DNA from 2 places in the Micromonospora sp. CNB394 genome. Region 1 is predicted to be linked to the other one. Evidence: riboswitches for the same ligand, from Rfam matches in the RefSeq annotation. Region 1 holds a riboswitch; the other holds the start of a gene.
The links. Region 1 has a riboswitch for cyclic di-AMP ahead of C569_RS0102195 (transglycosylase family protein). Riboswitches for the same ligand answer to the same signal wherever they lie in the genome.
Positions count from the first base shown of each region.

Region 2: linked by a shared signal. The riboswitch ahead of C569_RS0117700 (hypothetical protein) and the one ahead of C569_RS0102195 (transglycosylase family protein) in region 1 are both predicted to bind cyclic di-AMP.

Region 1 covers NZ_KB895825.1:507,113-511,315, forward strand. The annotation lists gene htpG (molecular chaperone HtpG) at 1-328, shown strand, start outside; gene C569_RS29665 (LLM class flavin-dependent oxidoreductase) at 766-1,725, opposite strand; cyclic di-AMP (ydaO/yuaA leader) riboswitch at 1,896-2,041, shown strand; gene C569_RS0102195 (transglycosylase family protein) at 2,040-2,687, shown strand; gene C569_RS0102200 (YbaB/EbfC family nucleoid-associated protein) at 2,874-3,359, shown strand; gene C569_RS0102210 (hypothetical protein) at 3,556-4,203, opposite strand, start outside.
Region 2 covers NZ_KB895839.1:95,030-99,232, reverse strand. The annotation lists gene C569_RS0117715 (hypothetical protein) at 1-218, opposite strand, end outside; gene C569_RS0117710 (STAS domain-containing protein) at 638-997, shown strand; gene C569_RS0117705 (SRPBCC family protein) at 1,039-1,551, shown strand; gene C569_RS0117700 (hypothetical protein) at 1,574-2,677, opposite strand; cyclic di-AMP (ydaO/yuaA leader) riboswitch at 2,682-2,812, opposite strand; gene C569_RS0117695 (cation diffusion facilitator family transporter) at 2,956-3,870, opposite strand; gene C569_RS0117690 (AAA family ATPase) at 3,963-4,203, opposite strand, start outside.

The DNA of each region.
Region 1 (4,203 bases):
CGTCAAGGAGGTGCGGCTGTCCACCCGGCTGACCACCTCGCCGGCCTGCGTGGTCGGCGACGCGCACGACATGACGCCGACGCTGGAGAAGATGTACCGGGCCATGGGACAGGAGGTGCCCCGGGTCAAGCGGATCCTGGAGCTGAACCCGGCCCACCCGTTGGTCACCGGGCTGCGCAAGGCGCACGGGGAGGGTGGCGACACGGCCGCGCTGACCGATACCGCCGAGCTGCTGTACGGCATGGCGTTGCTGGCCGAGGGCGGTGAGCTGGCCGACCCGGCCCGGTTCACCCGCATCCTCGCCGACCGCCTCGCCCGCGGCCTGTAGCCCGACCCGGCTCGCCCGGCTCGCCCCGACCGGCTGGCGTGATCGACTCCAGCTCGCCGAAGTGGCGGTATCGGACGGGCTCTGACCCGGCAACCCCGGCGAGCCGGTGTGGATCAAGCGGTCGTGTCCCGGAGTGGGGAATGCCGGGGCAGCGCGTGGATGGGTCGGGCGGATCTGGTGCGGGTTGGGTGCGGCGAGCGCCCGGTGGTACGGGGTTGGGCCGGGGTCGCTGATCTGATGTCCGGGGCGGTTGTCGTGACGGCCACTCGATGGGCACCGTCTCGCCGAAGTGACTCGTCACCTCGGCGAGACGGGTCCGCTGAGGGGGCGCGGGGTAGAGCGCGGCCACTCCGCCGGGCAGGCCGGCCTGTCCCCGGGCGGGTAGGCGGGCGGCGGCGCGGTCGGGCGGGTGGACTCGTCCCACGGGCGGCGCGCGCTCAGGCGTACCCCGGGTCGGGGGTGGGGGTGACGCCGAGCGTGCTCGGGCCGCCGGCGGCGGGCGCGGCGCGCTCGGCGGCGACCAGCTCCCGCACCGCGGGCGCGACCTCCTGGCCGAAGATCTGGATCGCGCGCGGCTCGTCGCTGCCGAGGATGAACGTGGTGATGCCGTGCTCCAGCGTCAGCCCGGCCAGTTCCTCCACCCACTGGTCCGGCGGCCCGACCAGGAAACCGGCCGACGAGCGGGCGAACGTGCCGGTCACGTTGAGCATCCGGCGGATCGCGGCCGGGTCGCGCCCGGCGGCCGCCGCGCCCTCGTCGACGAGCGCGTTCAGGGCGGGCAGGTCGTCGGGGCCCTCGGGCAGGTAGGACAGGGACGGCAGCCAGCCGTCCGCGGCGCGGCCCACCAGGCGCAGCATGCGCGGCTTGTACGCGCCGACCCAGATGCCCACCGGGTGCGCGGGCGCCGGACCGCGCTTGGCGCCGACCACCCGGTAGTGCTCGCCGTCGACGCGGATCATGCCGCGACGGTCGGTGTCCCAGACCGCGCGGATCACCCGGATCGCCTCGTCGAGGGCCTCGACGGCGGCGCCGGGGGACAGTCGCCGCCCGCCCGCCGCCTCGATCGCGTCCCAGAACGCGCCCGCGCCGAGTCCCAGCTCGACCCGGCCGCCGGTGAGCAGGTCCAGGCTGGCGACGCTGCGGGCCAGCACCACCGGCTGGCGTAACGGCAGGTTGAGGACGTTTCCGGCCATGCGGACGCGTGCGGTGGCGGCGGCCACGTAGGACATCAGCGTCCAGGTGTCCAGGAAGCCCGGCTGGTAAGGGTGGTCCTGGAACGTGACCAGGTCCAGCCCGACCTGCTCGCAGAGCCGGGCCAGCGCCACCACCCGGTCGGGCTGCCCGGCGGCGGGCGTCAGGAAGCCGCCGAAGGTCAGCTCGTGTCCGTGATCGGTCATCCGTTCCGCCCTTCCGTGATCTTGTCGGGCCCTGTCACCGTAGCGCCGCCGCCGGTCGCCCGGCCGGGTGAAGAGCGTCACAGAAGAGGACGATCGTTGCAAATCGCTCCTAGCGTCGGTTTCGTTCGCAGAAGCGAACACCGAGGGTCGGAAACGCCAAATCCCGCCGCCGGCCCCGGTAACCGAACCTCGCGCGGGAGCGGGGGAACCACACGTTCCACGGTGCATCGTCACCTCGGGGTGAAGCCGCCACCGGCGGCCGGGCTCCTCGGCCCGAACCCGACAGCTCACCTCGTCGGCGTGGAGGAATCCACATGGCAACTGAATACTCAGCCCGAAGCCGCCGCACCGCGCTCGGCGCGGTTCTGGCCGGTGCCGCCGTCGGCGCCGCGACCCTGTTCGGCCCGGCCGCTCCGGCCAGCGCCGGTGTCAACTGGGACGCGGTCGCGCGCTGCGAGTCCGGCGGCAACTGGAAGATCAACACCGGCAACGGCTACTACGGCGGGCTCCAGTTCTCCCGCGCCACCTGGAACGGGTACGGCGGCAGGAAGTACGCCGCCCGCGCCGACCTGGCCAGCCGGTCCGAGCAGATCGCCGTCGCGGAGAAGGTGCTGCGCGGGCAGGGCATCGGCGCGTGGCCGGTCTGCGGCAGGAAGGGTGGCTCGGCGAGCGCCGCGGCGACCCGGTCCGAGCGGGCCACCACGAAGGCGGCCCCGAAGAAGGCGGCCCCGAAGCGGGCCGCCGCGCGCACGGCCACGCCGCAACGGGCAGCGACGAGGGCGGCGCCGCGGCCGTCGTCCGGCGCCGGGACGTACGTGGTCCGGCGCGGGGACACGCTGTCGGAGATCGCCGTGGCGCAGCGCGTCGACGGCGGCTGGCGTGCCCTGTACGAGCGCAACCGCGCAGTGGTCGGCGACGACCCGGGCCTGATCTTCCCCGGTCAGCGGCTGCGCCTGCGCTGAGCGGCCCTCGGACGCCCGGCCGGTTCGCCCCGGCCGGGCGTCCGGCCGTGCGCGACACGCCGCGTCGCCCGGTGTCCGCCCTGTTCGCGGCGCCGGGACGCGGCCCGCGGCGGCCGGTGACCGCGATTCGTCGGAGCCGGTTGCTAGGGTCACGATGCTCGGCTAAGACGTGAAGAAAGCGCGGAAATGACCAACGACCCGTTCTCGGCGGCCGCGAGCCTCGACGAGCTGCTGACCCGCACGCAGCAGGCGCTCGCCGCGATGCGTTCCCGGGCCTCGGCGCACACCGACGGCGAGCCGGGCAACCTGCTCCGGGCCGAGGGCACTGCGGCCGGCGGGCGGGTCCGCGCGGTCGCCGTCCAGGGTGGCCGGCTGGATTCCGTGGCGATCGACCCGGAGCTGGCGGGCGAGCCCTTCGATGTCCTCTGCGGACACCTCGTCACCGCCGCCAACGCCGCGTTGTCCGAGCTGGACGCCCAGGCGAGCGCGTCGGCGCGGGCCGACGCCGACGCGCTCGCCGCCCGGCTCGGCGGCGTGGGTGACCAGGCGGAGCTGTTCAGCCGCGCGATGCACGAGGTGGCCGCCCGGATCCACCGCGACCGCGGCGCCGTGTCCCGGGCCGGGCGCCCCGCCGGCGCGGGCACCCACCCAGGCAACCGTGACCTTCGTTAGGCACTGATCAGGGCGAACGCCGCCGCAGCCGACCGGCGGCCCGGACGGACGAAGTGGGCGTCGGCGCGCTTGCCGCCGGCCGCGAACGTCGCCATCCCGTTCGGGTGGTCCTGCACGGTGATGCCGTACTGCCCGATCCCGACGTCGCGGATCGGTCCCGCCGCGCTGCCCCTGGTCCGGCCCGAGGCTCAGCCGGTCACCGCGCCGCCGGGCCGACCGCCCGGTCGTCGTGTTCCCGGCGGCCGGCCCGGCGGTTCCGCCACCTGTCGTTGCCGCCCGCGGGCAACGGCGCCGACCGCCACAACGACCGCACCGGCGTGCCGTCCGGCGCGGCGAACGTCTCGCGTTCGGCGTATCCGAGCCGCCGCCGCAGCAGCTCCTCCTGCTCACCGGCGCACGGATGCGCGTACGTGGGCAGACTCAACGTGTCCATCCGGCGCTGCGAAGCGGACAGCGCCTGGACCGCGCCGCCCCGGGGCGCGGCCAGCAGCGCCAGGTGGTTGTGCGGTTCGACGGGGCGGCGTGCCGCCAGTTCCTCGCCGAGGCGGCGGAACCGGTTCTCGTCCGGCCCGGCGGCGCTCGCGAGCCGGTCGGCGTACCGGTGGGGGGACGGGATCGGGCGGTAGCGGTGGAACCACACGGTGGCGGCGCTGCCGTCGCGCAGCAGGAACGCGTCGCCGAACAGCAACGCGTGCTCGGTCCAGATCCGCGCCACGGCGGCGAGGACCGGCAGGCGGCGGGACGGGTCGGGGACGAGCCAGGCGGCCGACGCGGTGGGCGCGAGGGCCTCGGCGACGAGATCGGCGATCCGGCCGATGTCGCACCAGCGGGCGCGGACGACGGG
Region 2 (4,203 bases), on a different contig from region 1:
TCGAACGCGAGGCCGGCCCGGCGGCGTGCCTCCTCGGCGGCGGTGCCGACCAGGTCGGTGGCGTCGTCGGCCAGGCCGGAGGAACTGCGGCGGGCGGTCCGGGTGGCGTCGCGCACGCTGTCGCCGGCGGAACCGACGGCGGAGAGCAGGTGCTGCCACGCCTGGTCGGCGACCCGCTCGGCCTTGCCCCGGCGGTCCAGCAGGTTGGATCCGAACATCGTTCTGCCTCCTCGGGTGCCGAAGGCCGGCGGCCACTTCGGACTCCGGTGTCCATCCGGCGGGTTCACTGTCTCGGGCAGTGCCCAGCGGGCGGGCGCGGCAAACCACCCCCGGGTCACGGCGACCGGGCGGTGAACGGGACGAACCACTCGAACGCGCCGGGACCGGTGCCCGCGGGACGTGCGTGCGCCCGCTACCCTGGTCGGCGGATCGGCGGGGCCGACCAGCCGCACGGCTGGTCGCGACCCGTCCTTGAAGGGGAAACTGGAACCCGGAGGTCCGGATTGGGTACGCCCAGGTGTGCCCAGTTCGCGAATTGCTCATCCCGGGGGGTGGCGACCGGGCCGTGAGAGGAATACGCTCGGTCGCGGCCCGCGTACTGATGAGGCGCCCGTCATGGGCGAGTGGAGGTGCTCGCGTGAGCCTGTCGATCGTGAAGTCGATGCGACCGGGTGGTGTCGTCCAGATCGCGCCCCGTGGGGAGATCGACGTCGACACCGCGTACGAGGTGCGGGAAGCGATCGCCGAGGTGCTCGCGAAGGGCCGCCCCTCGCGGATCGAGCTGAACATGCGGCTCGTCACGTTCATCGACTCGGTCGGCATCAGTGCCATGGTCGCGGGCTTCCAGACCTGCGAGGTCAGCGGCGTCAAGCTCGTGGTCACCGAGCCGAGCCGGTTCGTGCACCGGCAGCTCTGGGTGACCGGGCTGCTCGGCCTGTTCGGCGCGCCCGAGCCGTGGTTCGCCGACGACACCCCCGAGGTTCTGCCCGGCGCCTGAGCGCCGTTCACACCCCCTGCGACCAGGGGACCTTCTACCCGTTGCCAGTCCGGCGTCGGTACGGGACGATCGTCGCGACGCACGACGGCGAGGGGGCCCGCTTGCAGAGCAGCGACAGCTTCAGCTACACCGTGCAGGCCCGGTGCAGCCGGGCCGAAGCGGTGGCCCTGCTGGGTGATCTGAGTCGCCAGGGCGAGCTGCATCCGTTGATCGTCCGGGTCCGGAAGCTGCCGGCCCGGCCGGGCGCGCTGGCCAGCTACGCCATCACCGACCGGCTGCAGCTCGGCCCGCTGCACTTCCCGGTCACGTACCAGGCGGACGTGCTGATCGCCGGCGAGGACGAGGTGGTTACCGTGGCGCGGCAGCAGCCCGCGACGACGGTCCGCAACCACACCCGGCTGCGCGACGAGCCCGACGGCACGGTACGCATCGACGTGGAGATCACGCTGACCGCGCCGGCGCCGCTGTTCGGGTACGCGTTCCGCCAGGCCCGGGCGGCTCACCTGGGCCTGGCGGCACGTCTCGGAGCGACCCTGGAGGGCCGGCCGGCCTGATCCGGCCGGCCCGCCGGGGCGCTCAGTACACCGACAGGTGCACGTGGTTGGTGTGGTCGCTGGACGGGTCGCCGTTGGCCCCGCTGTACGACTTCCATCCGCTGCTGGGTAGCCAGATCTGCTTGAACCAGATCACGTAGAGCACGGCGAGCGGGTCGGCGTTGCGCACGAAGTACGCGGCCAGGTTGTTGCCGTACGTCCGGTCACCGCCGGAGGCCACGCCGCCGAAGCCGCTCTTCTGCGCGGCGAAGTCGCAGGCCCGCCCCTTCGGGTGCTCACCGGAGCCGCTGGGCCGGTGGCACGAGACGTACCGGGTGAAGCCGGCCGCCTTGGCCTGCTGCAGCGCGTGCAGCGTGCGCGGGGTGATGCAGCCGTTCGCCGGGGTGGGGTCGTTGACGCTGCACGACTCCGACGGCCAGGAGCCGTCCGAGTTGCGCGGCGCCGGCTCGGCGTTCTTGCTGGAGGTGCCCTGCACGCCGCTGCCGCTGCTGCCGCTGCCGCTGCTGCCGCTGCTGCCGCCGCTGCTGCGCGAGGCGCGGTCGTTCGCCGCCTCCAGGGCGCGCTCGACCTGGTCCTTGCGCCGGGCCATCACCGTCACCTGCTTGCGCTGCTCGCGGATCTCGCCGTCGAGCTGGGCGCGGGTGCGGGTGGCCTCGTCCCGGGTGGCGATCAGGTCGCGCAGTGTGCGGTCCTCGTTCGCGGCGACCTGCTCCAGCGCGGCGGCCCGGTCCATGAAGCCCTCCGGGCTGCTGCTGCCGAGCAGCGCCCCGGCTGTGCCCAGGCGGCCGTTGCGGTACGCCACCGCGGCGATCTCGCCGACCTTGGCGTCGCGTACTGCGAGTTCGGCGCCGACTGCTTCGAGCTGGTCGTTGAGCTGCTTCTGACGGCTCACCGACCGGTTCAGCGCGGCTTTCGCCTCCAACCAGCCCTTGCTGGCCGCGTCGAGCTGGGCACGCAGTTCGGGCGTGCCGCCCTCGTCGTCGCCGGGCGCGGCGGCGAGCAGGCCGGTCGCGGGCGCCGCCGAGGCGGGGGAGACCGGAACGGTCGCGACGCCGAGGGCCAGCGTCGCGACGATCAGGGCCGCCATCCGGGCGGCCGTCCGTCGTACAGGTGCCACTGGGGGCATTCACATGTCCTTCCGTCAACGCCGACCGGGTTAGCTGACGGGTTCGGGACGGAAGATCCCTACCGCTGACGCGGATGCACCCCACGTACGTGGTTCCCCGGCTCGTCCCTGCGGACGATTAGGCGACGGCCGCCCCACCGGGGCCGGTGGCGCCCGCGGGTGCGGCCGCGATCGAGACTACCGGCGCTGCCCGGGTACGGCTCCGTGGAGCAATACCGCCAGGCGGGGCAAAACCGGCATAACTGTACATTAGCCACAGTGATTTAAGTGTGTCCTAATCACCACTCGGTCGGTCCGCACACCCCGGCGGACGCTCCGGGTTCGACTTGCAACGTGGCGTGATCGATGGAGAAGTCCTCGTGCAGGGCGGCCCGTGCCGCGGCCAGCACCGCGCTCGGGTCCACGCCCGGATCGGTGGTCAGGTGCGCCGAGGCCACCTCCATGCCCGAGGTGAGCGTCCAGACGTGCAGGTCGTGCACCTCGGCCACGCCGGGCACGGCGGCCAGCCGGTCGTGCACGGCGGTCACCTGGAGGTGCTCCGGCGCGGCCTGCACCAGGATGCGCACCGCGGCCCGGCCGAGCCGCCAGGTGCGCGGCAGGATGAACAGGCCGATGCCGACGGCGACCAGCGGGTCCGCCCACCACCAGTCGGTCACCGCGATGACCAGCGCGGCGGCGATCACGCCGAGCGAGCCGAGCAGGTCGCCGAGCACCTCCAGGTACGCCCCGTGCAGATTGATGCTCTCCTTCGACCCGGCGCGCAGCAGTGCGAACGCGACGATGTTGGCGAGCAGGCCGAGCACTGCCACCACGAGCATCGGGCCGGCCAGCACCTCCGGCGGCTCGCCGAACCGGCGTACCGCCTCGACCAGGACGTAGACGGCGACGGCGGCGAGCAGTACGGCGTTGGCGAGGGCGGCGAGCACCTCCAGCCGGTAGAGCCCGAACGTGCGCTGCGGGTCGGTGCCGGCACGTCGGGTGGCGGTGATCGCGGCGAGCGCCATGCCGATGCCGAGGACGTCGGTGAACATGTGCCCGGCGTCGGAGAGCAGTGCCAGCGAACCGGTCGTGAAGGCGGCCACCGCCTCGACCACCATCAGGACGGCGAGCAGCGCGAAGGCGGCCCAGAGTCGGCCCCGGTGGCGGTGTGCCGCGTTGGTCACCGCGCCGCTGTGGTCATGGCCTGCGCCCACGCCAACACCCTTCCTGCCCCGTACCGGCCCCGGCCCAATGTATGTTCACATCGCTATGTATGCTAGTGAACTGCGGGTGGCGGCGGGGCCACTCACCCCACCGGGTCGAGCGTGGTGAGGCGCTGGGTGGCCCGGGACAGCGCCACGTAGAGCGTGCGCACGCCCGAGGGGTCGGCCCGGATCTCGCCCGGCGCCACCAGCACCACGCCGTCGTACTCCATGCCCTTGGCCTGGAGGCTGGTCACCACCTGGAGCCGGCCCGCGCCGAGCCCGCCCAGCCAGCCGGCCACCTCGTCCCGGCGCGGCACCGGCGTGATCACGCCGACCGTGCCC